One region of the Pantoea sp. X-Soil-ISGK-355 genome, then DNA from elsewhere that is predicted to be linked to it. Evidence: predicted binding sites of a transcription regulator. Region 1 holds the regulator's gene; each other region holds the start of a gene.
What was found. The regulator LexA, encoded in region 1, represses DNA repair genes until DNA is damaged. The targets are predictions, from matches to a motif close to TNCTGTATGTACATACAGNA.

Region 1 (7,203 bases):
CTCTTTCTCTTTGGCTGCGCCGCGCAGTTCTTTGGCGTACGTACCCACTTCCATCACATGTTCATAGCCGATGTAGATCGGCACCAGCGTGATCGGGCGATTGCCGCCGCGCAGCATCGCCTGCAGCGTCATAGCTAAAGTGCCGGTTTTCGGGTCCAGCAGGCGACCGGTACGAGAACGGCCACCTTCAACAAAGTATTCAACTGAATAACCGCGGGTGAACAGCTCGCCGAGATATTCGCGGAACACCGTGGCGTAGAGCTTGTTGCCTTTAAAGGTACGACGAATAAAGAACGCGCCCAGACGACGGAAAATCGGGCCGGCTGGCCAGAAGTTGAGATTGATACCGGCAGCAATGTGTGGCGGCACCAGGCCCTGATGATAGAGCACATAGGAGAGCAGCAGATAATCCATGTGGCTGCGATGGCACGGCACATAGACAATCTCGTGGCCATCCTGCGCCAGCTGACGAACTTTTTCGCCGCCATTGACGTTGATGCCCTGATAGAGACGACTCCAGAGCCAGCCCATCACGCGGTCGGTGACGCGAATCGCTTCATAAGAGAAGTTGGCGGCAATTTCTTCCATCATCTCAACGGCATTCTGCTGCGCTTTCTCATGGGAGATTTTTTTGCTGCGTGCTTCATCTTCGACGGCTTTTTCAATCGCTTTGGATTGCAGCAGACGGTTGAACAGATCCTGACGCGCCGGTAAACGCGGGCCAATCGCCGCCAGCCGCTGACGGGCAAAATGGATGCGCGCCACGCGAGCCAGCTTCTGGGCGATCGACTTATCCGTACCGTGCTCCGTGGCCATACGGCGCAGTGAGACGGTCGGCGAGAAGCGAACAAAGCTGTCGCGTCCGTGCCAGATCACCGCAAAGAACTTCTGTACACCGTTCAGCACACGCAGGTGTGGCGTGGCTTCGCCCTGGACTTCACGTCCTGGTGCGCGGCCAAACATTACCGTGACCGGCAGCATCTGGATATCGAGCTTAGGATTATTGCGATGCAGATCGAGGTAATCGTGAAAGATTTTCACCGATTCGACGCTGGGCACAAAGTAGGGGAATACGCGCGGGCCATCGTGGATAAATACGTGGCGCGGCAGCAGTGAACCATCAATCTCCAGCGGAGAGAGCGGATCAGGCAGATGATGCCGCAGACACTGCGCGCGTAAAGTCAGTAAGTCGGCCTTCGAATCGTAAGGCAAAACATACATAATAGGTCGGGTCGGATCCAGACCATGTTCAGACACGGGATCGGCCGGAATGGCCTTACTTTTTACCAAAAACGACAGTGGTAAATTAAGCAATTTGTAATAGAGTTTACGCCAACCTGACATAGACAACATGAAGCCTCTTGTTAGCAAAGCGCCGCAAGCATACCAGAAAGTGCAGCGAAGATCTGTGGTGGTGCCAATTGCACGCAGCCCAGACATTGACGTCAATCCGATAAAAGGGTTCCCACATCATGGCAAATAATGCCACCGGACTTATCAGAATAATTAAAGCCGCAGGTTACTCCTGGCAGGGACTGCGTGCCGCCTGGCAACATGAAGCGGCGTTTCGTCAGGAAGCCCTGGCTGCGCTGGTCGCCATTATTATCGCCTGCTGGCTGGATGTCGATGTGGTCTCACGCATCCTGATGATTGGGTCGGTGGTGCTGGTGGTCATTGTCGAAATCCTTAATAGCGCCATTGAATCCGTGGTCGACCGCATCGGTCAGGAGCATCATCCGCTGGCGGGCCGGGCCAAAGATATGGGATCTGCGGCAGTACTGATCAGCATCTTACTGGCACTCTTTGTCTGGATCGCGCTGCTCTGGACACATTTGCGATAAGCGTTCCATATCGCGCCGGAAGCCGCGTTTTGCCTGACAATCGGTTTCCATTTCGCCAATACCTGTATATACTCACAGCGACTGTATAAACAACCAGGGGGCGGGATGAAAGCATTAACCAGCAGGCAGCAGCAGGTCTATGACCTGATTCGCGACCATATTTCTTCAACAGGCATGCCGCCTACGCGCGCAGAGATTGCTGCACAACTGGGCTTCCGCTCACCGAATGCGGCAGAAGAGCACCTGAAAGCGCTGGCGCGTAAAGGCGTCATTGAGATCGTTTCCGGTGCATCGCGCGGCATTCGCCTGCTAATGGAAGAAGAAGCCTCAGAAGGCATACCGTTGATTGGCCGGGTTGCTGCCGGTGAGCCAATCATGGCGCAGGAACATATCGAAACCCACTATAAAGTGGATCCGGGCCTGTTTAAGCCCTCTGCCGACTTCCTGCTGCGCGTCAGCGGAATGTCGATGAAAGATATCGGGATTATGGATGGCGACCTGCTCGCGGTACATAAAACCCAGGATGTGCGCAATGGCCAGGTTGTCGTTGCCCGCATTGATGATGAAGTCACCGTTAAGCGCTGGAAAAAGCAGGGTGCTATCGTGCATCTGCTGCCTGAAAACAGCGATTTCGACCCGATTGTTGTCGATACCCGTGCACAGTCCCTGACCATTGAAGGTCTGGCGGTTGGCGTGGTGCGTAACGGCGAGTGGCTCTGATTCTGAGGGCTGCGTGCATTCGCTTTCTCTGATGCTATTCTGTCTGCCCTAATTTTGTCGCTGCCTGTTTTGCGCAGCGACACTGAGCACGGAACGGCGAATGCGCTTTCTCACGGCAACGGATAAAAATCTCTGGCGGCTTGCGCTGCCGATGATCCTTTCAAATATCACCGTTCCCTTACTGGGCGTGGTCGATACTGCAGTTATTGGTCATCTCGACAGCCCTGTCTATCTTGGCGGGGTTGCGGTCGGGACCACTGTGACCAGTTTCCTCTTTATGCTGCTGCTTTTTCTTCGAATGAGTACGACTGGCCTGACGGCGCAGGCGTTTGGTGCCGGTGATAAAATGGCGCTGGCACGTGCGCTGACCCAGCCGCTGATGATTGCGCTGCTGGCAGGTGTACTGTTCATCGCTTTACGTTATCCGATTATTCAGCTGGCGACCCATCTGGTTGGCGGTAATCCCGCGGTACTGGAACAGGCGGCGCTGTTTATTCAGATTCGCTGGCTCAGTGCACCCGCCACGCTGGCAAACCTGGTCATTCTGGGCTGGCTGCTGGGCGTGCAGTATGCGCGCGCGCCAGTGATCCTGCTGGTGGTAGGCAATCTGGTTAACATCGGGCTCGATCTCTGGCTGGTGATGGGACTGCACTGGGGTGTCGCGGGGGCGGCAACCGCCACGGCGCTGGCGGAGTACATCACGCTGGGTGTCGGCGGTATCATGGTCTGGCGAGTCCTGAAGCTGCGCGGTATTACGTTAAGCCTGCTGAAGCAGAGCTGGCGCGGTGACAGCGGCCGGCTGCTGCGGCTGAACCGGGACATCATGCTGCGCTCATTGATGCTGCAACTCTGTTTCGCCTCGCTGACCGTGCTGGGCGCGCGGCTGGGCCCGGATGTGGTGGCGGTTAACGCGGTATTGCTGATGTTCATTACGTTCACGGCCTATGCGCTGGATGGCTTTGCCTACGCAGTTGAAGCTTTTGCCGGCGAGGCCCATGGTGCAAAAGATGGCGGCAAACTGCTGCGTGTCTGGCACTCTGCCTGTCGGCAGGCGGTGGTGGTAGCGCTGTTCTTTTCCCTGACCTATGCCATTGCTGGCCCGCAGATTGTTACCCTGTTGACCTCTCTTCCTTCGCTGCAACAAAGTGCTGACCGCTATCTGGTCTGGCAGATCGTTATGCCGCTGATCGGCGTCTGGTGTTATCTGCTGGATGGGATGTTCATCGGCGCAACACGCGGACGTGAGATGCGTAACAGCATGGTGGTGGCAGCAGCAGGCTACTTTCTGATGCTGCTCAGCGTACCGGCGCTGGGTAATCACGGACTGTGGCTGGCGGTAACGGTTTTCCTGGCGCTGCGCGGCCTGTCGCTGTGGCTCATCTGGCGTAAGCACTGGCGTCAGAACAGCTGGTTTGATGCCTGAGTCAGTCGTGGCTGCACGCAAGCCGATACAGATTATTCTGTATTATTCCACGGTTAATAAATTGGCTACTATAATTAACTCTATGCAGCGCAGTTAACCAGCGCTTTATATCGTTATTTTGTTAAGTAACAAGATAATCATTAAACCCCGAGGATTGGAGGTCTGCCATGAATAAAGATGAAGCCAGCGGCAACTGGAAGCAGTTCAAAGGCAAAATGAAAGAGAAATGGGGCAAGCTGACCGATGACGACATGCAGGTTATCGAAGGTAAACGCGATCAGCTGGTCGGCAAAATCCAGGAACGTTATGGCTATGCGAAAGATGAAGCAGAGCGTGAAGTAACCGACTGGGAAGGTCAGAACAAAGATCACCGCTGGTAATCTGATACCAGGCTGATAATCAGCTAAAAGCTTTCCGGCGCGCCCGCCCCGGAACGGCACAGGGACGGAACAGCACAAGGATGTGCAGATTACCCGCGTTTGCCCCGCTTTTTACCCTCATCCTGATGGTCATGCTCGCAGCTTTCATGGTGCGTACAGGCTTCGACCGCAGCACAATTTTCACATAAACCATGCGCTTCAATCACGCTATGACGTAAAGCGAACTGTGCTTCACCCGCCAGCGTTGCGATAATCTTCTCCACGCCCTGCGCCTGTTTCTCCGTTACCGCAGCACAGCGGTCACAGACCAGCATCACCGATGTATGTGCCGGTGCCTCAAAATGGTGGCACATGACGTAGCTGTTGTTGGATTCCACCCGATGAATGAAACCCTGCTCCAGCAGGAAATCCAGCGCACGATAGACCGTGGGCGGCTTAGCCTGTGGTTCGCTGATGCGGAGCTGATCCAGCAGATCGTAAGCGCTGATCGAGCCAGGCTGTTCGGCCATCAGGCGCAACACCTCAGCACGCTGCGAAGTCAGACGTACACCGCGCTGCAGGCATATCTTTTCAGCCTGAATCAAAATTTGCTGCGACGTCATGTTTGTCATGAAAAATTCTCCGCTGGATAAGTGATGTTATTTTATCACACATAGTTTTTCGGCGCTGATGTTCGTTTTCGCCTGGTAAAACAGCATTATTTGCCTGATAAAGCAGCATTTTAAGCATTTCAGCCGCTATCTATCTCAAATCTGACGAGAAATCAGATCCATTTTCAATCGACCTGAAGCGGAATTTGTTGGTATTTTGCTTTGCATCTCACTGAGTTAAGAAGTAATGTTCAGAAAGACTTAAGGAAAGTCTGGCATTATTTGAAATACCCCGACGCAGTTTGAACAATTACAACGGTTTTTTGATTGGAAAACGTCCAATCCTTTGAATTAAGACACTGTTTCCTTTGAATTCACAGCAATAACGCGTTAGCCAGGGTTCACAATAGGGCTAACAAACTATTCAGTCGTTGAATGTTTCAATGACAATTTCTCAGGTGATGGCAGGCAAATGGTGAAAAAATCCGCTCAACGTTCAGCGCTGAAGTATTCCGCTGCAGCGACCGCGCTTTTCCTTTCTTCTTCCGCCATGGCGGCAGGGACCTGGTATGATGCACGTAATGACGCCATGGGCGGGACCGGCGTAGCATCTTCTGTTTATGGCTCAGCAGTGCTGGCGAACCCGGCATTAATGACGCGTGCTAAATCTGACGATAACGTCAGCATTATTTTCCCTTCAGCGGGAATTCAGGTGACTGACAAAGATAAGCTGATCGATAAAGTCGATGATATTACGGACACCGTAGATCGCTATCGTGACGTGATTGGTAATCTGACTTTTGCAGATTATCTGCGTGGCTACCCTGAACTGCGTGCTGCCTCCGGCGATGTTGCTGACAAGCTCAGCGATTTGCGCGGTAACAAAGCTCACGGCAGTGCAGGCGTGGCCGTGGCCGTCACGATCCCCAATGAGACTCTGCCTTTTGCGTTTATTACCAAAGCCTACGGTACGGCGCACGTCCGTGCCAACGTGGTCCAGGGTGATATCGACTACCTGCGCGGTGTCGCTAACGGAACGGTGCTGCCACGTCCGGGCGATCAAAATAACCTTCGTTCCAGTGCGAATGGCTTAGCGGCACTGACCATTGATTATGGTGTGGCGGTGGCGCATGAGTTCACTATCGCCGGTCAGCCGGTCTCAGTGGGCGTGACGCCGAAAGTGCAGAAAACCTCGCTCTATAACTATACTGCCAGCATCTATAACTATGACAAGAACGACATCAACAATAGCCAGTATCGCAGCACCGACACCGGCTTTAACGTTGATGCCGGTCTGGCAACCACCTTTGCTGAAAACTGGACGCTGGGTGTGACCGGACAGAACCTGGTTTCGCGTGATCTGCAGACCAAAGAGGTCAACGGGTTCCGTGATACCTACCAGATTCGCCCGCTGGTCACCACCGGCCTGTCCTGGGATAAAGGTCCGTTTACCGTGACCGGCGATGTGGATCTGACGGAAACCAAACGCTTCAAAACGCAGGATAACAGCCAGTATGCGGCAGTGGGCGCGGAATACCGCGTGCTTGACTGGCTGCAGCTGCGTGCCGGTTATCGTGCGGACATGCGGTCTAACGACGAAAATGTTGCCACCGCAGGTTTTGGTCTGTCACCGTTTAACAAAGCTGTCCATCTGGATCTGGCCGGCTCTGTGGGGGCTAACAATACCTGGGGCGCGATGATGCAGCTGGGCTTTAACTTCTAAGCACGTTATTCAGGCTGTTCGGGGGCGGGCGATGCACTATCGCCCGCCCTTGTGTTATCCTTGCACAGAATTCCATCACCCTTAATTACCGGATTGTCTGCGCTTCATGCCTAATTTCTCTTCGCAACGTTTCTCTATCGCCCCCATGCTCGACTGGACCGATCGCCACTGTCGCTATTTTCATCGTCAGCTGACCGGCGACACGCTGCTCTACACCGAAATGGTGACCACGGGCGCGATCATTCATGGCAAAGGGGATTACCTGGCTTACAGCGAGGCGGAACATCCGGTCGCGTTGCAGCTTGGCGGTAGCGATCCGGCGGCGCTGGCGCAGTGTGCGAAGCTGGCAGAGCAGCGTGGCTACGATGAAGTGAACCTGAATGTCGGCTGTCCTTCGGATCGGGTTCAGAATGGCCGATTCGGTGCCTGCCTGATGGCCGAGGCGAATCTGGTCGCGGATGCGATTAAAGCGATGCGCGACGTGGTATCGATTCCGGTGACGGTGAAAACCCGCATCGGGATTGAT
Region 2 (7,203 bases), on a different replicon from region 1:
TGAATGGCCAGGCACCGGATGATAAGCCGCATCGTTGTAGTCAGAAATACCACTGATCGTGTTCATGTAGCGCTGGTTACGCGCGTATTGATTGCTCATATCTGTCCAGGTCAGGCCAAAACCTATCCAGTCTTCAGGACGAGCGTCAGACAGACCCCGATAGCGGAGCGAAGCCGCATAGACCGAGTGCATGTAGTTAGTGCGTTGATCGGCCAGGCTCATACTGAATGAAGTACTTAACCCGCGACTTGCGTCATCCTGATGTCGCGTCAGTTGCTGATTAAGTCCGGCGTAAAGAAACCCTGTCCGGTTATGCTTCTCATCACCGCCGGGATCACTGACTCCCGCGCCACCGGACCGGCCGCGATAGAGTTCAGTTTGCGGAGCATTGGTAAAAACTACGCCCAGGTTGTAGGCTCCCGGCAGGCCATTAATGATTGGGCGGGCTTCGATCTCAACCGGCAGCAGGACACCTTTGCTGCGTCGGGTGGAACCACTCCAGGCGTGATGACGACTGGAAGCGTCCGGGTTCTGCTCCATCACGCCGCCTTTCAAAGTGACAATGGGCGTTAACCGGTATTCGAGCGTGGTTCCCCATGTATGAACGTTCCAGTTATTCCAGGTTAGTGAGTTCGCGGATTTTCCGCCACATTGTGAAAGCATCTGGAAATCACAGGGTATAATCTGATCGAAGGTCTGAACCTTGTTCATCATTCCGATACGCCATGTTATACGCCGATCATCAAAACTTCGGGCAAAGGTCAGCCAGCCCAGTCGGGTAATAGATTGTCCGCCCCAGCTCTCCTGCGTGAGATCGTTAACATTCACGCGAGGATCCTGCACCCGTCGCGTGGTCAGATCATCGTTGTGATTGCGGTTAACAATGTTCGCTTCAATACGTGCATCGGGAATATTTGTCCAGCGCGACAAATCCTGATTAAAGGTCAAAGCAAACTGATCGATATAAGCGACGTGTGACGCATGATTGTATCCACCGCCGCCATTCCAGCCAATTTCATTCAGATAACCCAGGTTAAAGGTAAATCCATTATTGTTAAGCGATTTACGAAGACCATACATATCACCCAGAACGGGATCCGGTGGAGATTCAAACCCTAATACCGTTCCGCTCCATTCCTGCGCTGTCGACAAGGGTGAAAAGGTCAATAATGAGAGTGCGCACAGCATGCTTTTATATTTCATCTTAGCAACCTGTTTTTGATTTTAATGATGTACGGTTCGCAGGAGAGCCCTGAACCTGCTTTGCTCAACGTCATGTTTCCCTGGCCTGAATAGGTCGATTCGTTATCGCTATGGTTATTAATGATTTACGCTATGACGGAGTAAATTTATGGCAAAAAAAAACCTAAACCCCCCACAGTGGTTAAGACTGTGGAACGCTTAGGTTTTGCCTGTTATCCAGTAACAACCCTACGCTGAAAACGGCTCTAACCTAACACTGCTTTTTAAAATTGAATAGCACTGCCGGATTATTTCACAAGAAAATGTGAGCCGATTAACAATTAATATCTCTTATTTCATGTGACTGGTGTTAATTAATATTTAAAATGAGGTAAGAAATCACCAGGAGAATATCATATTAGTTTTCTTGCTAATTCATTCAATTAAGACTGATGATGTTTATGCGTAGAGTTAAAATACGCAAACGGCGTCAAAGCTTAAAAATGAATGATCAAAAATCCAGATTATTGAATCCTGATTGATGCTATAGCGCTGAGTTCAAAAATGTAGCTGGTTGATTTGCGTGATTTACAGGGAGATTGCAGGCGGGCATTCAGCACAAGGAAATGACAGGAGGATGTGTTTTGTATGTCCTGACAAAAGGTCAGATAAATCCGTTAATCAGAAACAACAACGCCGGGAGGGTCGCTTCCGGCGTTGTGGCAATTACGCAGCTTTAACGGGGCGTACTTTCTTCGCAGCAGGCTCTTCCACCTGCTCATCCGCACCATTATCTGCCACGGCTTCAGGCTTCGTCGCGCCTGCGGACACGTCCGGCAGTTTGCTGGTACGCAGAATATGCTGCACTGTGTCTTTCTGCTCTGCAATCAGCAGGCCCAGCGTTTCTGCCTGAGATTCATCCAGTGCAGGTTGATGCTGTAACAGCCAGTCAGTAAAGGCTTCGGCCATATCGAGCATTTTGTCGTAGGCATCGGCCTCTTTCTTATTGGCAAACGTCATCTTCTCTTCACCCTTTCTGACTACAACAAATTTTGTTTCAACAGCCATCTTTTCGCCCTCAGGTACTGTGTATACATACAGTATATCATGCCGGTTATGCTTTGCCAGCAGAGAATCAAGTCTACTTGCTACGCGCAGGCTAACCTTAACCGGGCGCAGGTTTTTTTCTTTTTCCTGCCGCTTCTCTGCCAGAAGCCAGGCTGACTACACCAGCAGCTCTTCAAGGAACATCGCCAGCGCCTTACGCGGATCGTCTTCTTCGGAAACGATCACCTCGATCCCCCACTGCCCCAGCACCTCTTTGGCTACCGGGTTATTACGGTTAGTGAACAGATACGATTTGGGCCGGGCTGTCGCCAGCCCGGTGCGGCCCCACATCTTGGTCAGACGGTAAAACAGCAGGCGGATGTTGAAATCGCTGATGCTATAGCCGACAAACAGCACAGAGTTGCCCATTACGTCATGGGTCAGTTTGATGTCGAGCGGTGAGTCGAAATAGAGGCGTTCAAAATAGCTGCTCTCATCAAGCACGATAGAGGTGTCATCATCGAAGTCACCGTGCAGTTTGATAATGTGACGTTTATCTTCGGTCAGTGAGACCAGGTCAGCGGCGTTCGCCACTTTATAATAGGGAACACCGTGCGCATCGTGCGCTGCTTCCAGCCAGCGATCGTAGTTGGTAGTGTAGATACGCGAGAAATTACCCTGAGTAATCATGGTGTGAATTTCTGAAGACCGGACATCGATATCCGGGCGGTGCCACTCGCGATCCATCCAGCTGCGCAGCGGGCCAAGTGAACCTTTCTTCTGTTTGTAATATTCCGCCAGCGACAGATGCGTGCCGTAGGTATTAAAAATCTTAGGATCGTAGCCCAGCTCATTTGCGAGGTGAGCAATCAGTTCATGCCACTCGGGTAAGCCAAAATTGCGCGAAATACCGGCACCGGCAAAAAGAATCAGTTTGCCGGAATCATAGGCGCGTTTGAGTTCAGGTTTCATGCCACTCCCCGCGAGGTTTTTAAAAAGGTGGCGAAGCGATCCAGCGCGATGCGCCGCATTGAGATCTCGTTCTTGAGTTCGCCCATTTCTGCAAAGGTCTGCTCATAGCCTTCGGGAATAAACACGCAATCCCATTGAAAGCCGCGCGTTCCTGCAGGTTTAGGGGCGATGGTGCCGCGCAGTTCACCCGAGAACTGATACATTTTGCGGCCGTCGCAGTAGCCGAGCACCGTTTTGGCCGTCACGGCCTGGCTGTCCAGCCCCTGCACCAGCGCGGTAAAGCGCTCTGCGTCCAGGCGGTTCCAGAAGATGCGGGTCAGACCGGCCGGCAGACCATTCAGGCCGTCCAGATAGAGGCCGGTATGCTCCACAAACAGTGGCCGCCCAATCAGCGAAAAAGCTTTGGTCAGTTTATCGCGCACCAGGTCCAGCTCGTTTTCAGTCTGAATTTCTTCGATGCGACGGGCGATGGGCAGAACTTCGACCCCGATGGGTTCGAGTATTTTGCGCACCTCAGCCAGTTTTGGCTCATTGGCAGAAAGGAATCTGATTTTCATGGGGCTTCCAGGTCAATTACTCCGCCACGCAGTGAGGATTTTTACGAAAACAGGCGGGCAGGATAAATCACTAACGCTGGAGAGTGTAGTTCAATTCTGTGGGCATTAAATTACAGAACCGGCTTCAGCAGGAGAGCCGGTTCTGTAGCCTCAGTAAACAATGCCCGGTGGATTCACCGTGGAGTGTGTAACCGCTTCATCCTGTTCACCCCAGCGGGCCAGCACCTGCTGATACTGCCCACCTGTAATGGTGCCATCCAGAGCGGCTTGTAAAGCCGGTGCCAGCCCATTGCCCTTTTTGGTGGTCACGGCAACCCAGGCGCGAAATGGACCGCTGCCAACCAGCTTTGTCTGTCCGCGTGAGGCCACTTTCCAGGCGGCCATCGAGTGCGGACCAAAGATCGCATCGGCTCGTCCCGACAGCAGCGTCAGCGTCGCTGAGGCATCATCGGTAAGATAGACTGGCGTCACCGCAGGCAGACCATTGGCCCGATTCTGCTGATCCCAGCTCAGTAAGATGCGCTCCTGATTGGTGCCCGACGAAACGATAATCCGCTTACCGGCAATATCAGGCGGGCTGTTTATCTGGCTGATTTTACTGTCGCTTTTTACCGCAAAGGCGTGGTTATCAGCGCGATAGGTTGCGAAATCGAACTTCTTCTTACGCTCTTCGGTAACGGCAATATTAAACATGGCGACATCATAACGTCCGGCGCTGATGCCCAGCGGCCAGTCTTCCCACGAGGCCGGAACCAGCTTCAGCTTTAATCCCAGACTGTCAGCCAGCAGCCTGGCAATGTCCGGATCGCTGCCGATCCGCGTGACGTTGTCAGACGCCAGTAGCGACAGCGGCGGAGAATTAGTCGCGGCGGTTGCCACCGTCAGCGTACCGGGTTGTATAAAGTGAAAGCCAGCCGGGATTTTCGCGATCGCCTGCGGATTCGCCGGGGCATGGATTGGCGTCTCATTTTTCAGCACATCGAGCTTCTCCGCAGCCGAACAGCTCAGCACCGGGAGCAGCGTCAGCGCTGTTAAGGTCAGCGCCCTCATAACACGCGCGCCAGGAAACGGCGGGTGCGCTCATGGCGCGGATTGTTCAGTACCTGCGTCGTGCTGCCCTGCTCAACAATCCGGCCATCCACCATAAAGACCACGTTGTCCGCCACTTCACGGGCAAAGCCGATCTCATGGGTCACAATCACCAGCGTGGAGCCGGAACGCGCGAGCTTTTTGATCACGTCGAGCACTTCACCGACCAGCTCCGGATCCAGCGCCGAGGTCGGCTCATCGAACAGCATCACGCGGGGATTGAGCATGAGTGCGCGCGCAATGGCGATACGCTGCTGCTGCCCGCCCGACAGATGACGCGGCCAGGCATCGGTTTTATGGCGCAGGCCGACAATGTCCAGCAGTTCACCCGCCCGCGCTATCGCTTCAGATTTCGTCAGCTGACGATGGGCAATCGGCGCTTCAATCAGATTATCCAGCACATTGAGGTGCGGAAACAGATTGAAGTTCTGGAACACGTAGCCGACGTTGATACGCTGCCGCAGAATCGCCTTCTCTTTGAGTTCATACAGCTTGTCGCCGCGCTGCTGATAGCCGATATAGTCGCCATCGATCTGAATGAATCCCTCGTCGACCCGCTCCAGATGATTGATGGTGCGCAGCAGCGTGGATTTGCCCGATCCGGATGGCCCCAGAATCACCGTGACCGAACCGGGTTCCAGCGACAGCGAAACATCATCCAGCGCTTTGTGTTTACCAAAACGCTTGGTCACGCCGGTAATAGTGATGGCACCTGTTGTGTGAGAAGTGCGGTAATCAATGGCTTCGGACATGGCTGATCTCCTCGGTCGGATGAAGTGGCGTGACGCGATTGCGCCATTGTTGCCAGCGCGAAGGCTGCGGCTCACGGTTCACGCTGCGGGCCAGCCAGCGCTCAACGTAATACTGAATCACGGACAGGACGGTGGTGATAATCAGATACCAGGCGGCACCGACCATCAGCAGCGGGATCACTTCCTGATTACGGTTGTAAATCATCTGAATGGTATAAAACAGCTCCGGCATCGCCAGCACGTAAACCATCGAAGTCCCTTTTGCCAGACTGATGATCTCGTTGAATGCGGTCGGAATAATGGCGCGCAGCGCCTGCGGCAGAATGATGCGGAAGGTCCGGCGTGAGGCGGAAAGCCCCAGCGCGGAGGCGGCTTCAACCTGCCCGTGATCGACGCCGAGGATCCCGCCGCGGATAATTTCTGCACTGTAAGCCGCCTGCACCAGCGTCAGACCAATTACCGCCGCCGGGAACTGGCCCAGCACATTAATCGTCTGAAATGCGCCCCACGACAGGCCGGTAAACGGAATGCCGATCGACAGCGTGTCGTAGAGGTAGGAGAAGTTATAGAGAATGATCAGCACCACGATCAGCGGCAGCGAACGGAACAGCCAGATGTAGCCCCACGCCAGCGTGCTCAGCAGCCACGATGAGGAGAGACGTGCCAGCGCCAGCAGACCGCCGAAAAAGAGGCTGAATATCGTGCCCAGCAGGGTCAGCAGTAGCGTCTGACCCAGACCGTGCAGGATCACCGGATCGAAAAACCAGCGGGCAAACACGCCCCATTCCCAGCGCGGGTTAAAGGCCACTGACTGCACCACACCCGCCAGGATAAACAGCGCCAGAATAGCGCCGGCGGTGCGCGCCGGATAACGTGCCGGGACCACCTGTAGATGTTGATGTTTGCGCATCGTCACTCCTTAACTCGCCTCAGCGACGTTATAAACGCCGATTACTTTAATAAAACGCAGTCGCCCGTCATGTGGCGGCTGGCCGTAACGCTCCAGATCGCCGCTCAGATCGAACTGTGGCTGATAGCCGTGACCGGTATAAAGCCGCACCGCCTCTGGCTGGCGAAAGCCGGTGGTGAGAAACAGACGCTGATAGCCCGCCTGCAGCGCGCGCCGCTCCAGCTCCTGCAACACCACCAGCGCCAGCCCCTGACGGCGCAGATCGCTGCGGGTCCAGATGCGCTTCAGCTCAGCGGTCTGTGGGTCATAAGGTTTATAAGCGCCCATCGCAATGATTTCGCCGTCGCGCTCCAGCACAATAAACAGCCCCTGCGGCGGCAGATACCATTCGGTCAGCTCCTGCTCCTGCTCGTTACGGCGGGAGAAAAAGTCGCCATAACGTGCCGAATATTCACCAAACAGACCACCCAGAATCGGTTGCAGCTCGGGGGCCTCGGGCGAAACTTCGCGGAAAGTCGATTCACTCATGCTCAGCTCCTTAGTCGCCCAGCCCGGTGGGGTTAATTTCAGAACGATCGATATGCTCCACGCCTTCACCCCAGCGGTTCAGCACCTTCTGATAATCACCATTGCTGATGACGCCATTCAGCGCAGTGCTGATCGGTTCTGCAAGGCCGCTGCCTTTCTTCACCGT
Region 3 (7,203 bases), on a different replicon from region 1:
GGCGACCGCGCTGGCTTTTGAACAGCTGAAAACAGACTTCAATATGACAGGGGAGGAAATCGCCCGCTCACTCGGCAAGCCTACAGCTTTTGTCAGCAAACATATCCGTATTGGCTCGGCACCTGAAAAGATAAAGGCCCTGCTGAAAAATAAATCCATCTCTGATGTAGATCTTGCTTACACGTTGATTCAGATCGACAACATAGATTCAGGTGCGTCAGACCGGCTGATTGAAAAGCATAACGCTGGCAGCACCTTGACCCGGGCCCAGGTTAAAAAGGAACTGGATCGGTTGAAAGGGCGTGATGTCAGTAGAGCATCGACTAAGGTTTCGCATGCGAAATCTCAAAGCGGTGATGATGTTCTCCAGCCAGATAATGAAACTAAGATTTCGCATGCGAAAGCTCTCACTACTGAATCTGGTAATACTTCTCCGAGTGATAAAAAAAACCAGTATCAGGCCGCTGATGTACCGTGCTCTTTAATTCCAGTAGTGAAGTTCAACGGTACTGAAGTGACTGTCCTGCTTCATAAGATGCCCGATGAGTTTGGTTTTATATGGCTTAAAACCGCTGAAGGTGAGCTGTATGTGCCCGCCAGCGATGTAGAGCTCATAGGCCTGAGGTCTGAATAATGCCAGCATACTCCTCAACACCTTTTCAGCAGCTATCTGCCCAGTTTCCGCGGGAGCATCGTGCAAATATGGGCAAAAGACGAAGATCAAAGTGCAGCTGAAGCAGCCAGAACATTGACCGAACATGCGCGACATCTGAATATCATTTCGCGAGAACTTGCTGTACCTGGTGCTGCTCTGAGTGAGTGGAATAAACGCAAACAGCCTCCTTTGTGGGCAGCTTTGGCCGCGTTTGACCTGATGCTCAAACGAGGATGGCGCCCCGTAAGTAATGAGGAATGGGCCGGCTTTGCGTCCCTTATTTTAAAGCTGTCATCTGGTGTGAATCTGGACAGACTGTCAGAGAGTCTGCCTGCAGATATCGACCTGAAAATTGCTTCGGGCTGGGTAGCTGCAGCCATCGAGGAAGACCAGCATTATCGGGTACGTAAGAAAATGGCTGTGAAACCAGAATGACTTTCACTGAACTTGATAACGCTTTAGCTGATACCGGAAGACGCTCACTGGCTTCACGGCTTGTGTTTGCGCTTGCTGATGGGCTTGATAAAAATCTAAGTGGCCTGAATCTTGATGAGTTTGAGAATCAAAGTGGGTATATCCGTACAAACATTCGTTCAGTTGCCGCCGCTTTGAAGGAATCAGGCATCATTGAAATCCAATATTATGACGATAGAGACCCGGAAAACGAGGCTATTGTAATGGGCAGAGTTTCCCGCGGACGTTGGTCAAAACAGCATTACAGCCTGACTGACTCAGTGAAAACCCTGTTGAGACGACAAGTCTAATTTCGCATGCGAAATCTGCAATGGGTTTAACGCTGCTTCTGTAGCCAGTTTTACCGCAAGAGAATATCCGGCAGAGCATGCCGGATAAAGCGAACAACCCAAAATCTTTGCTTTCTCATTCTCACAAGACGCGAGCAATAGGGATGTCATCCCACCGTGTGGTCCAGGCCGGCGAAAGCATCTCCCGCTTCATCTTCCACTCTGTACTCACTCCCTGTCCTGCAAACCATACATTACCCAGCCCGGACTGATTGATACCGTCCAGCACCTTCATCAGCTGTGCACTATTGGCCCGTGGCTGCACATCATCAAAGAGATTCAGCTGACTGACGCCATTCGGGGTGAAGTCATCGAGCATAATGCCGGCTTTCATGTACCGGCGGTCTTCTAACCAGATACGATCAAGCGATCGTATAGCGGCCTCAATAATATCGCGTGTATCCTGAGTCGGCAGGCTGAGCTTCTCGCCGGCACTGTTACCATAGAAAATCTCATTCTCTGCGTGAGGTGATGTCCGGATGAAAACGCTGATGCGCCTGCAGAACTGACGTTCTCCTCTTAGCTTCTCTGCAGCGCGGGTCGCATACTGACAAATCGCCTGCTGCATGAGTATCTTAGAGGTAATGCGCTCTCCAAAAGACCTTGAACAACAAATCTGCTGCTTAGCAGGCGGCAGCTCCTCAAGTGGGATACAGGATTCACCGTTCAGCTCACGCACGGTCCGCTCAAGCACAACACTGAAATTTTTCCTGATAAGGGCAGGGTGCGCGTGCGCCAGCTGCAGAGCATTACTGATGCCTATCAGGTTAAGCCGTTTACCGATACGTCTGCCGACTCCCCAGACTTCCTCCACTGGCTGTTTTGATAGAAGCGTTTCAGTACGCCTGATATTGCCCTGAGTCAGCGCCAGTACGCCACGGAACTGTGGCCATTCCTTACTCGCCCATTGAGCACTTTTTGCTAGCGTCTTGGTTGGACCCATACCCACGCCTACTGTCAGGCCGGTCGTAGCCAGCACATGCTCGCGCAGGCGCCGACCAAAATGTTCAAAGTCTTCGCAGCCGTCGATACCGGTCAGGTCCAGAAACATCTCGTCGATGGAATACTGCTCCACGCGGGGTGTCATTTCTTCCAAAGCCGTCATAACCCGCTGGCTGAGACTGTGGTACAGCGCGTAATTTGAACTGAAGACATGCACCCGCTCTGCATAATCCTGCGCCTTAATCTGAAACCAGGGCGCGCCCATTTTTATACCGAGTTTTTTGGCCCCAGCACTGCGCGCGATGACGCAGCCGTCATTATTGCTGAGTACGATGACTGGCTTACCACGCAGATCGGGACGGAATAATGCCTCGCAGCTCGCGTAAAACGAGTTGACGTCGGCCAGTCCGAACATGTGCAAGGGTTACCTCCCGCGTGCACGCGTGCTGCTGAAGAACCAGGTAACGACGCCGAGCAGCTGCAGATCTTCCGGATAGATAACGGCATAAGCAGGATTCATGGGCAGCAGCGCAAGGCGCGGGCGAAGCTGCAGCCGCTTAACAGTGAATTCACCGTTAACCTCAGCTATAACGATATCACCGTGAGAGGCCTGTTCGGCGCGATCAACCACCATGACATCGCCATCACAAAGGCCAAGATCCTGCATACTGTTACCACTGGCACGGACGAAGAAGGTCGACGCCCTTCTGCGAATACAGAGCTCATTGAGATCGAGTTCTTTTTCAACGTAATCCTGGGCAGGGGAAGGGAAGCCTGCGGGGCAGTATTCCCCATATAAAGGGATTTTCACAGGCGGCGTGAAAAGGGCTGGCCACAAAACCGTCAGGCCCTCAGCATAGATTGCCGGTTTCATAGTCCCGTATTCCTGACGTGATAAGACGCGGTCAGAACCTGTTTAAATAAATAATGCATAGAAAATTCCCTCCCTTTGGTTACTGTTTATTTATACAGTATTATGGAGGCAAATTTATGTGACAAGCAAAGCGAAACAGCTATCATGCTTTAGCTAGGCATGTGCATGAAAATAATGGAATTTTATTTTTCGTCTACAGTGCTGATCATCTGGTTAATTAAATGCACCATGCTTTCACTGCTGATCTCCTGACTTTGTATTGATGGCAACACGTTAATTAGTGACAGCGTAACGGTTGCCAGTGCTATCGAACGTTTTACCGTATCCGCATTTTCATAATCTTTGTAAGTACGCAGGCTGACGCCAAGTTCAGCTGCTGCACGTTCCCTTTTCCAAAGCAGACTCTTGCGCCAGAGTTTAAGCTGCCAGCCTGTCATTAAATACCCCCCGTTAAGTGAAAAAGTATTATTCTCGAAAAGTGCAGAAACTGCACTTTTTTTAAATCAAAAATTCATTTCTATACTCACTTTTTGCCGCCGATTTTCTTTATCGGTTCTGCAAGTAATTAATTCGGGTCGCCTGACAGCTGTTATAGCCATTCAAATTCCGGAGTATCACGCTCCTTGCCGTCGGGCAGCGCCGTGCAATCCATTGACTGAAGAGCAAATCATGCCTAACTGGTGTGCAAACAGGCTGCATGTGACCGGCCTGGCGGAGAACGTGATTCAGGTGCGGGGAGAGGTGCGTCCTGCATATGCGCGGGCGGAAGGAGAGGGTATCCGCCTGACATCCGAAAAGCTATCTACACCACGAATGCCATCGAATCGCTGAACAGCGTGATCCGAGCCGCCATTAAAAAACTCAAGGTGTTCCCGACAGATGACTCAGTGCGAAAGGTAATTTATCTGGCAATCCAGTCGGCATCGAAAAAATGGAGTATGCCGATCCAGACCTGGCGGCTGGCGATGAGCCGCTTTATTATCGAGTTCGGTGACCGCCTGAGCGATCACCGTTGACGTGGTAGCAGTTACACAGAATTATTTACAAGATCTTAAATCTTATTTTCATACTCACTAACTATACCATTTTTTACTCCATAAATTACGTTTGAAGAAATTGATTCAAAATAAACATATCCAATTATTTGTATAGCATTGACTATTATGCAAAACATTGTGACTAAGAATAGAGATAAAGACGATGAGTTGTAATTTGTTAAGTAAACGAACTCCCCGTAATACAACGGGCCACACATTGCAAATGCTAGCGACAAAAAAACAAACCCTTTTATTACTTTTATCATGGATATAGAAGAGTTTATCTGCTCTTTTACTTTTTTATCACCCAAAAGATAAAGGTTTAAATCTTGTGACTTGGTTGTTTCCACTATGAATAAATTGAATATATGTGGGTATACCATCGATATATCCTTTGTTTTATTCAGATTCATAATCTCGATTCTTCGTGTAACGAATAGCGAGCCTAACCAAATAACCATGAATACAGGCATGGCATAACTCGCTATTGTCGCTATACCTATCAACGATACGCTAGACGCCATGTCACCTATTTTAAATGGGATAGTTAGTGTTGATTCTATGTTAACTATCTCTATTTTTGAATTGCTCTCATCCTTTATTTTTTTGTCTAACCAGTCTATTGCTTCATGATAATTGGAGATTTTATTCTTTTCAGGAAGCCCCGACTCTATTTCATTGCGCGCAACATACCCCGTACTTGATTTTATAATCTCTTTCTTTAATACATTGTACATGAAATCATTTAGTTCACTGGTTGATTTTACTTCATCAAGATCCAGCTTAGCTAAACTCTTATTTATTGAATCTTTCCTGATGGAGAAATACTCATTCTCTATCGTTGATTTACTCTTCCCTGCTTTGATCCCTACCTTTTCCATTCCTTCCTGCAAGCCTAGTATGTACGAAACGTTTTCATTGATAGCTGATATTTGTTTTTCAATTGATTCTATTTCGCTTTTATTCATCTCAATTTGATGCTTTATATCTTTGTATGAATTTATTAATGCGAACAGGTTTTGGCTGCTTAATGTGATTAATAAGGAGCAAGTAAGAAAACTAGAAACAACCACAATGATGCTCATGTATAATAATCGATCAAATCTTTTCCCCAGCTCGTACAGCCTATCCATTTTTTTCACTTTTAGATGTTGTTTTGGCTGATGATATCACGGGCCTTTCTTTTGCACTAAACAACCTATATCAGATAGCCGGACTGCGGTTCCTCGATGAGTGGACGGTGAGCGGCTCGCCGTCTGCGCCCGTCATCTGTGACCGCAGCGACTGCGGGTAGGAAGATTACCGGCCCTGATATTTTCACCCGATGCCGCCCCGACCGGCGGCATCTCTCAGGTTAACGATAAGATACCCTCTTAACTTGCAAGCGGAGAACAGGATTAAAAGGGCCATTTTCGAAGGACAGGCAAAGTGAAGGTCTGCTTTGAGCGAGGAGCGAACTGAACAGTACTAGGACTATCATCCTGAAACGGAAGTGCAGGCAAAAGAAAAATAACCTTAAACCTTATAGACAGCCTTTTCCTGAGCATTTAGCCTCAATTAAAATTGTTATATCTATCAGGCTGCTTCATTATGAAAAATGATATCAGAACCCTCGACCTTAACCTTCTTAAGGCTCTTGATGCGTTACTGGATGAAGGAAGCGTGACTCGGGCTGCTCAGCGCCTCTCTCTGACGCAGCCCGCCGTCAGTGGCATGCTTATTCGCTTGCGTGATTATTTTGGCGATCCACTTTTTGTTCGCACCAGTCACGGTATGGTCCCTACACTGCGGGCCAACGAACTTTCTATACCGGTAAAACAAATCCTCACCGATATCGCCATTCTGCTGAAGCCGACGCAATTTGACCCCATGACGGCGGAACTGACTTATACCCTCGCCGCAACGGACTATGCACTGAACGCCGTTGTCGTTCCGTTGATGGCTGCGCTGAAACAACGTGCACCGAATATCAAAATCGCCGTGCGGTCGGTGGATAATGAGCGAATGTATCAGCAGTTGTCCCAAGGCGAAGTTGATTTGGCTTTGATTACACCGCAAACAACTCCCGACGACCTGCACGGTAGAGCGCTCTATGAAGAAGATTATGTTTGCGTAGCACGAAGCCATCACCCTCTGGCAGCGAATTCGGAAATGACGCTCGAACAATTCTGCAAACAGGAACATATTCTGGTGTCTACAGAAGGTCACTTCACCGGTGTAACAGATGAAGCACTGGCTAAGCTTAGCCTGACACGACGAGTGGGTATGTCGGTTAATAGTTTTCTGGTGATACCTGACATATTGCGACTGACCAATATGATTGCCGTTGTGCCTCATCGCATGATCCTGACTAACAACGACCTGGTCATACTCCCTTTGCCCCTGAAAGTACCTGGCTTTACTAAGAGCATGGCCTGGCATGAACGCACCCATCGTGACCCCGGTCATCAGTGGGTTCGTGCTTTATGCGTAGAAGTCAGCCAATATTCCGAGTCTTGATATAAGTTAACTTATTAATATCATAATTAATTATAATTCGTCTTATAACTCCATTGCGCCAATAATGACTGTCATCACGTTGCCGCCGTAACGGCACATACAGTGCAATCAATTATCGTAACTGGAGAAATTTATGAACGCGATTAACTGGCCACAAGCTTTTGTTCCGGGTTTTACCGATAATTTTGTCTCTAATGAAATGATCATCTCTGGTCTGAGCGTCAAGGAGGTTTGGCCGTTCCTGATTCAGCCATTGCTATGGCCGGACTACTATAAAAACTCCGCCGATGTACGTTTTTATGACAATAAAGGACCGGAACTGGAAGAGGGAGTGCGCTTCTATTTCAGCACCTTTGGTTTTCCTGTTGAAGCTCAGGTCGTGGAGTTTATTCC
Region 4 (7,203 bases), 600 kb from region 1:
AGGGTTGTGCTCACTCGGCGTCAGATACATGCCACGGCCCAGACGGCTGCGGGTAGCCGACGGCTGTTGCAGCATTTTCGCCAGCTGATGATCCAGGCGATCAGATGGCGCAGGGCAGTGATGACCGCCAGCAAAAATGGTCATCCGCAATGCACCCGCCACCAGACGGTTCGGGAAGTTACGCAGCAAATCGTCGATAGCCACTTCCGCCTGATGCAGCGCATCCTGCACGCCCCAGTGAACCAGCGGCAGATCGGCTTCGTTGCGGCCTTCATCGTCATAGCGTTTCAGCGTCGCAGAGGCAAGATAGAGCTGGCTCAGCACATCGCCCAGACGCGCCGAAATACGCTCGCGGCGTTTCAGGCTGCCGCCCAGTACCGCCATCGACACATCAGAGAGCAACGCCAGATTGGCACTGATGCGGTTCAGGTGCTGGTAATAACGGCGGGTGCCATCCCGGGTCGGACTGGCGCTGGTGCGCCCTGCGGTTAAGCCCAGCCACAGGCTGCGCATAGTGCTGCTGCCCACGTGCCCGATATGGCTGAACAGCGCCCCGTCAAACGCATTAACATCGTTGCTGGCTGCGGCCGCCATCTCCTGCAGCACATAAGGATGGCAGCGAATCGCGCCCTGTCCGAAGATAATCATGCTGCGGGTCAGAATGTTAGCGCCTTCCACCGTGATAGCGATCGGTGCGCCCTGATAGGCACGGGCCAGGAAGTTGCTGTTGCCGAGCATGATGCCTTTACCGCCCGCAATATCCATGGCGTCGATAATGGCGCGCTGACCGCGATGGGTGCAGTGATATTTCACAATCGCCGACAGCACTGCCGGTTTTTCACCCTGCATAATCCCGGCGGTAATCAGCGTGGCCGCCGCATCCATCACGTAAGCGTTACCGGCGATGCGCGCCAGCGGCTCTTCAATCCCTTCCATCTTACCGATTGAAACCCGGAACTGACGGCGGATATGGGCATAGGCACCTGTCGCCAGCGCCACACTTTTCAGGCTGCCGGTTGAGTTCGATGGCAGCGTAATACCGCGGCCTACTGACAGACATTCCACCAGCATCCGCCAGCCCTGGCCGGCCATTTCCGGCCCGCCGATAATATAGTCAATCGGTACAAAGATATTGTTGCCGCGCGTCGGCCCGTTCTGGAACGGTACGTTAAGCGGGAAGTGGCGATGGCCAATTTCCACGCCGGGGGTATTCGTTGGAATCAGCGCACAGGTAATGCCAGGATTCTCATTGTCGCTGAGCAGATGCTCCGGGTCGGAAAGCTTGAATGCCAGGCCCAGCACGGTGGCGATTGGCGCCAGCGTAATGTAGCGCTTGTTCCAGGTCAGGCGCATGCCCAGCACCTGCTGACCCTTCCATTCGCCCATGCAGACGACGCCGGTATCGGGGATCGCACCGGCATCTGAACCCGCTTCCGGACTGGTCAGCGCAAAGCAGGGGATCTCATCGCCGCGTGCCAGCCGCGGTAAATAGTGATTTTTCTGATCTTCGGTGCCGTAGTGCTGCAGCAGTTCGCCCGGACCCAGTGAGTTAGGCACGCCCACGGTAATCGCCAGAATCCCGGAAACGCCTGACAGTTTTTGCAACACGCAGGCCTGTGCATAGGCGGAGAAATCGAGTCCGCCATACTCTTTCTTAATGATCATCGCGAAGAAGCGGTGCTCTTTCAGATAAGCCCAGAGTTCCGGCGGCATATCGGCCAGCTCATGGGTAATCTGGAAATCGTTAGCCATGCGGCACGCTTCTTCAACCGGGCCATCGAGGAAAGCCTGCTCTTCGGCAGTCAGGCGCGGCTGTGGATAGTTGTGCAGCTTCTGCCAGTCCGGTTTGCCCTGGAACAGATCGCCTTCCCACCAGGTGGTGCCCGCATCAATCGCTTCTTTCTCGGTGCGTGACATCGGCGGCATCACCTTCTGGAAGCGCTGAAAGATCGGCTTTGAAAACAGGCTGCGGCGCAGTGACGGCAGGTTAAATGGCAGCAGGATGATCGCCAGCGGCAACAGCAGCCACGGCGTCCAGAGATGAGCAACAGCCATCGCCGCAGTCCACAGCAACAGGATGGCGCTGCTGAGCCGCAACGACAGGCGGTGATAGAACAGGGCGCCAATCAGCGCCACAGTGGCAAGTATCGAAACAACCATCATAATGAACCGCTCCAAGTAGTAAGAGGTCTGACCTGTTATGTAGAGAGGTTTAGAGTAGTTGAAGGGATTTATCAATTTGTTTACATCGCAATTACAACCTGCCTCACAAAAACCGTTTTTAGCCCATTTTTGCATCAACTGTGGCAATGATCATCGCCGCCACTATCTGGCCGGACATGGCATGACGCTTTGCGCTGACCGGCCATTCCGTTAAACTTGCTGCGATTAACCTCTCCTAAAAAAGGACATCCCTATGTACCAGGACATCATCCGCTCTGAGCTTAATGAAGCTGCTGATACGCTGACTAAATTCCTCAGCGATGACGCCAATATTCATGCGATTCAACGTGCTGCGGTGCTGCTGGCTGACAGTTTCAAGGCGGGCGGCAAGGTGCTTTCCTGCGGTAACGGCGGTTCACATTGTGATGCGATGCATTTCGCCGAAGAGCTGACCGGTCGCTATCGTGAAAATCGTCCTGGCTATCCGGCGATTGCTATCTCTGATGTCAGCCATCTCTCCTGCGTCAGTAATGACTTTGGTTATGACTATGTCTTTTCGCGCTATGTGGAAGCGGTAGGACGACCAGGCGATGTGTTGCTGGGCCTCTCAACCTCCGGCAACTCTGCCAATATTATTAAAGCGATTGAAGCTGCGCGTGCGCAGGGGATGAAAGTGATCACCCTGACCGGTAAAGATGGCGGTAAGATGGCAGGCAGTGCCGATATTGAAATCCGCGTGCCGCACTTTGGTTATGCCGATCGCATCCAGGAGATCCACATTAAAGTGATCCACATCCTGATGCTGCTGATCGAAAAAGAGATGGTGAAATAACTGCGCTGGCCTCCTGCCTGACGGGAGGCCGCAAAATCAGAGGTGGTGGCTATGTGCGAATTGCTCGGGATGAGCGCCAATGTTCCCACGGATATCTGTTTCAGCTTTACCGGACTGGTTCAGCGGGGCGGTGGAACCGGGCCTCACAAAGATGGCTGGGGCATTACCTTTTATGAAGATAAAGGTTGTCGTACGTTTAAAGATCCGCTGCCGAGCTTTAACTCGCCGATTGCGCGTCTGGTGCAGGAGTATCCGATCAAATCACATTCGGTGGTGGCGCACATCCGCCAGGCGAATCGTGGTCAGGTGTCGCTGGAAAACACCCACCCATTTACCCGCGAGCTGTGGGGCCGAAACTGGACCTACGCACACAACGGTCAGCTTAAAGGCTATCGTCAACTGGAGACCGGTACATTCCGGCCCGTGGGCGAAACGGACAGTGAGAAGGCGTTCTGCTGGATCCTGCATCAGCTGGCGACACGCTATCCACGCACGCCGGGCAACTGGCCTGCGGTGTTTCGTTTTATCGGAGAGCTGGCCGGTTCGTTACGGCAGAAGGGCGTGTTTAACATGCTGCTGTCAGATGGCCGCTATCTGATGGCCTTCTGCTCCACCAACCTGTTCTGGATAACCCGCCGGGCACCGTTTGGCCGGGCGCAGTTACTGGATCAGGATGTGGAGGTTGATTTTCAGCAGCACACCACGCCGCATGACGTGGTGACGGTGATTGCTACGCAGCCACTGACGGCCAATGAAACCTGGCAACGGATTGCGCCAGGTGAATGGGCGTTATTCTGCCTTGGAGAGCGCCAGGAATGAACGTGAAGCGGCTTCGGGACTGGCTAACACCGGTGCCGGGCTGCTGTTCATCACATATTTCCCGCTGGCGACATTGACCATCGGCGGCTGGTGATATTTCGCAAAGTACGCATAGCCCGGCTGCAACTGTTGCCAGAAACTGGCATCGCTGGAGTAGCGGTGACGCTGCATGTTGCTGTCGGTCATGCGGAACGGATAGATGCTGATGCTGACATCCTGCTGGCCGTTACGCAGCGCCGCGTTCACATAAGTAAAAATCTCATCCATATAGGCGTTGGTCATGGCATAGCAGCCAATCGACTTACAGTCGCCATGAATCATCAGGTAGTTGCCGCTATAGCCCTGATTACGATCGTACTGATTCGGAAAGCCAATATTAATCGCGCGATAAAACCGGCTGTCCGGCTTCAGCTGATTCAGCTTCACGTTGTAAAAACCTTCCGGGCTTTTGAAATCGCCTTCACGACGTTTCGGGCCGAGGCCGCCAGAAAAGTTACAGATGCGATAGGTATCCAGCAGGCGGAATTCATTACCGATTTTGCCGTAGAGTTCGAGCGTGCGTTCTTCCTTGAAAATCTGGATATAGACCGGGGTACCGAGTAACTGCTTCTTTAATTCTTTGCTGACCGGTGCCGCTGAGACGGGTTCGGGTGTCATTGCCATGCTGAGGGCTGGCAGTAAAATCATCGCAAACAGGAGTGCGATTTTGCCCATGCTGTGTATACCTTGAGGTGAAGAGAACATGACGCAAAATGTGCGTCTTTGTTTGCATTATCGGAACTGTCCGCTACCGCAGCGCAACATTAAACATTGTCTGTTTTTTTAGCAAGACGCCGACAGCCAGATTCGCGATTTACTGAAAGATATTCGGCCACAAATTTGTAAACTTTAATTGTGGGCGCGACAAATATTGCAGTTACCCCTGCCAACTGTATACTTATCCAGTGCCGGAGGGGGTATGCGTAAAATCATTCATGTCGATATGGACTGCTTCTATGCCGCGGTGGAGATGCGTGATAATCCCCAGCTGCGCGATATCCCGATCGCTATTGGTGGCAGCCGCGAACGCCGCGGCGTGATCAGCACCGCTAACTATCCGGCCCGCAAATTTGGCGTGCGCAGTGCCATGCCAACCGGCATGGCACTTAAGTTATGTCCGCATCTGCGTCTGCTGCCAGGCCGTTTCGACGCCTATAAAGAAGCCTCCGCACAAATTCGCGATATCTTTACCCGCTACACGCCGCTGATCGAACCGCTCTCCCTCGATGAAGCCTATCTGGATGTCACCGACAGTCCGCACTGTCACGGCTCCGCCACGCTAATGGCGCAGGCGATCCGCGCCACCATCTACCGTGAAACCGGGCTTACCGCGTCAGCGGGTATCGCGCCGATTAAGTTTCTGGCAAAGATCGCCTCGGATCTGAATAAGCCGGACGGACAGTATGTGATTACCCCGCCAGAGATGGCCGGTTTTCTGCTGACCCTGCCGCTGGCGAAAATTCCAGGCGTCGGCAAGGTCTCGGCCAAAAAGCTGGAGGAGATGGGGCTGGTCACCTGTGGCGACGTGCAGAAGGCAGATTTAGCGCTGCTGCTGAAGCGCTTTGGAAAGTTTGGCCGGGTGCTGTGGGAGCGCAGTAACGGCATTGACGATCGCGAAGTTATCGTCGAGCGCGAGCGTAAATCGCTGGGGGTGGAACGCACGCTGGCAGAAGATATCAGCGACTGGGACGCCTGCCTGGAGATTATCGACTTTCTCTATGCTGAACTGGATCGCCGGCTGACGCAGATACGACCTGACAAACAGGTGGCGCGGCAGGGCGTGAAACTGAAATTCAGCGATTTCCAGCAGACGACCCAGGAGCATATCTGGCCGGTACTGAATAAAGAGGACATGATTGCCATCGCCCGGAAAACCTGGGATGAGCGTCGTGCCGGGCGTGGCGTGCGGCTGGTGGGACTGCATGTCACCATGGTGGATCCCCAGCTGGAGCGTCAGCTGCTGCTGGGTCTGTAACGATCAGCCTCACCGCCCGATGAGGCTGACCTCCGATTACTTCTTATATTTCGCCGCCAGAGTCGCAAACCACGGGGCAACGAAATCCTCATTGCTGCCCCAGCCCGGAATAATCCTGTTCAGCGATGCAACGTTCACCGCGCCAGGCTGACTGTTGAGCTGCTGCTGAGAGATTGACGCGGCTTTAAACTGGTAAGTCGCTGGTGTCTCTTCACCGGCAATCTTCTTCGCGACCAGACGCATATTCACCGCGCCGATGGTTTTAGGATCGACCGCCACCGTCTGCACCCACGGGCTGTTTTTCTCGCGCATCAGCTGCAAATCCTGGTTCGAGACATCGATGCTGTAGAGCTTGATCTCAGTACGGCCATTCTCCTGCAGCGCTTTGTAAGCGCCCTGGCTGAAGGCATCCCACGCACCCCAGATCGCGTCGATTTTGCCTTTCGGGTATTTCGCCAGAATCGCACCAATCTTGTTGGCCGTATCGCCCTGAACATCCGTCGACACTGCGCCAATCGACTCCAGCTGATGAATGCCCGGATTCTCTTTCAGCAGTTTTTCATACACCACCTGACGGCGCTCCATCGGCGGGAAACCGGCGACCCACAGCTTGACGATATTCGCCTTGCCGTTGAAATCGTGAATAAGCTGGCCAAGCGACAGCTGTGCCAGTGAAGCATCATCCTGCGCCGTGACGGTGACGCCCGGAATCGGATTATCCACCGGGGTATCAAACACGGATAGTCTGATACCGGCATCGGCAATACGCTTCACCAGTCCGCTGGCGTAAGGCGCTTTACCGTGCGACAGCACGATGCCGTCATATTTCTGGCTGATCGCCTGATTTACGAAATCCTGGAAGCGCGCATCGTCGCCGTTGCTGAGAAAGGTGCTGACTTTAAAGCCCAGCTGGCGACCCTGCTGAATGGCACCGGCAACAAACTGGGTGGTGTTGTCATCGGAGCCGAGATTGCGGATCACCGCAATGCGAATCGGGCCATCATGGCTGGCGATTGCCGCAGGCACCGGGATGACGGTGTCTGCGAAGGCGGCGCTGGCGTTCAGCAGGCTCAGGGCCAGTAGCGAGAGTGTTATTTTTTGCATTGTTATCAACTCCGGTAAACGCGCCTCAGCGGCGCTGGATATAGGTGATCGCCAGTGCTAACGCCAGCACCAGCCCTTTAATAATGTCCATGGCGTAATAGGGCACAGAGAGCATGACCAGGCCGTTCTGCAGCACGCCGAGGATGACCGCGCCAACCAGCGTGCCCAGCGCGTTGGGCTTGCCGGAGCCGGCCAGCGAGAAGCCAATCCACGCCGCCGCGACCGCATCCATCAGATAGCCGCTTCCGGCGTTGACCTGCGATGAACCGAT

Region 2: AC6I8J_RS20050 (YebG family protein) is a predicted target of LexA. The motif match lies at 2,266-2,285, and genes of this name have one in related genera.
Region 3: umuD (translesion error-prone DNA polymerase V autoproteolytic subunit) is a predicted target of LexA. The motif match lies at 3,355-3,374, and genes of this name have one in related genera.
Region 4: dinB (DNA polymerase IV) is a predicted target of LexA. The motif match lies at 4,742-4,761, and genes of this name have one in related genera.

Annotation. Positions count from the first base shown of each region.
Region 1 covers NZ_AP035971.1:319,917-327,119, forward strand. Annotated here, with positions in the region: gene plsB (glycerol-3-phosphate 1-O-acyltransferase PlsB) at 1-1,344, opposite strand, end outside; gene AC6I8J_RS01370 (diacylglycerol kinase) at 1,473-1,841, shown strand; gene lexA (transcriptional repressor LexA) at 1,947-2,561, shown strand; gene dinF (MATE family efflux transporter DinF) at 2,662-3,984, shown strand; gene AC6I8J_RS01385 (CsbD family protein) at 4,152-4,364, shown strand; gene zur (zinc uptake transcriptional repressor Zur) at 4,454-4,975, opposite strand; gene AC6I8J_RS01395 (conjugal transfer protein TraF) at 5,427-6,677, shown strand; gene dusA (tRNA dihydrouridine(20/20a) synthase DusA) at 6,784-7,203, shown strand, end outside.
Region 2 covers NZ_AP035972.1:275,794-282,996, reverse strand. Annotated here, with positions in the region: gene AC6I8J_RS20055 (carbohydrate porin) at 1-1,188, opposite strand, end outside; gene AC6I8J_RS20050 (YebG family protein) at 1,909-2,250, opposite strand; gene AC6I8J_RS20045 (SIR2 family protein) at 2,407-3,201, opposite strand; gene AC6I8J_RS20040 (non-canonical purine NTP pyrophosphatase) at 3,198-3,758, opposite strand; gene AC6I8J_RS20035 (ABC transporter substrate-binding protein) at 3,909-4,808, opposite strand; gene AC6I8J_RS20030 (amino acid ABC transporter ATP-binding protein) at 4,805-5,599, opposite strand; gene AC6I8J_RS20025 (amino acid ABC transporter permease) at 5,583-6,509, opposite strand; gene AC6I8J_RS20020 (GNAT family N-acetyltransferase) at 6,519-7,037, opposite strand; gene AC6I8J_RS20015 (ABC transporter substrate-binding protein) at 7,048-7,203, opposite strand, start outside.
Region 3 covers NZ_AP035974.1:1,376-8,578, forward strand. Annotated here, with positions in the region: gene AC6I8J_RS21955 (ParB/RepB/Spo0J family partition protein) at 1-634, shown strand, start outside; gene AC6I8J_RS21960 (hypothetical protein) at 695-1,090, shown strand; gene AC6I8J_RS21965 (hypothetical protein) at 1,087-1,419, shown strand; gene umuC (translesion error-prone DNA polymerase V subunit UmuC) at 1,541-2,815, opposite strand; gene umuD (translesion error-prone DNA polymerase V autoproteolytic subunit) at 2,825-3,274, opposite strand; gene AC6I8J_RS21980 (helix-turn-helix domain-containing protein) at 3,457-3,711, opposite strand; partial or broken gene AC6I8J_RS21985 (DUF1281 domain-containing protein) at 3,944-4,060, shown strand; partial or broken gene AC6I8J_RS21990 (transposase) at 4,051-4,290, shown strand; gene AC6I8J_RS21995 (hypothetical protein) at 4,326-5,279, opposite strand; gene AC6I8J_RS22000 (LysR family transcriptional regulator) at 5,902-6,810, shown strand; gene AC6I8J_RS22005 (SRPBCC family protein) at 6,944-7,203, shown strand, end outside.
Region 4 covers NZ_AP035971.1:918,250-925,452, forward strand. Annotated here, with positions in the region: gene fadE (acyl-CoA dehydrogenase FadE) at 1-2,163, opposite strand, end outside; gene lpcA (D-sedoheptulose 7-phosphate isomerase) at 2,417-2,995, shown strand; gene AC6I8J_RS04020 (class II glutamine amidotransferase) at 3,047-3,814, shown strand; gene dpaA (peptidoglycan meso-diaminopimelic acid protein amidase) at 3,785-4,528, opposite strand; gene dinB (DNA polymerase IV) at 4,773-5,828, shown strand; gene AC6I8J_RS04035 (sugar ABC transporter substrate-binding protein) at 5,865-6,932, opposite strand; gene AC6I8J_RS04040 (ABC transporter permease) at 6,958-7,203, opposite strand, start outside.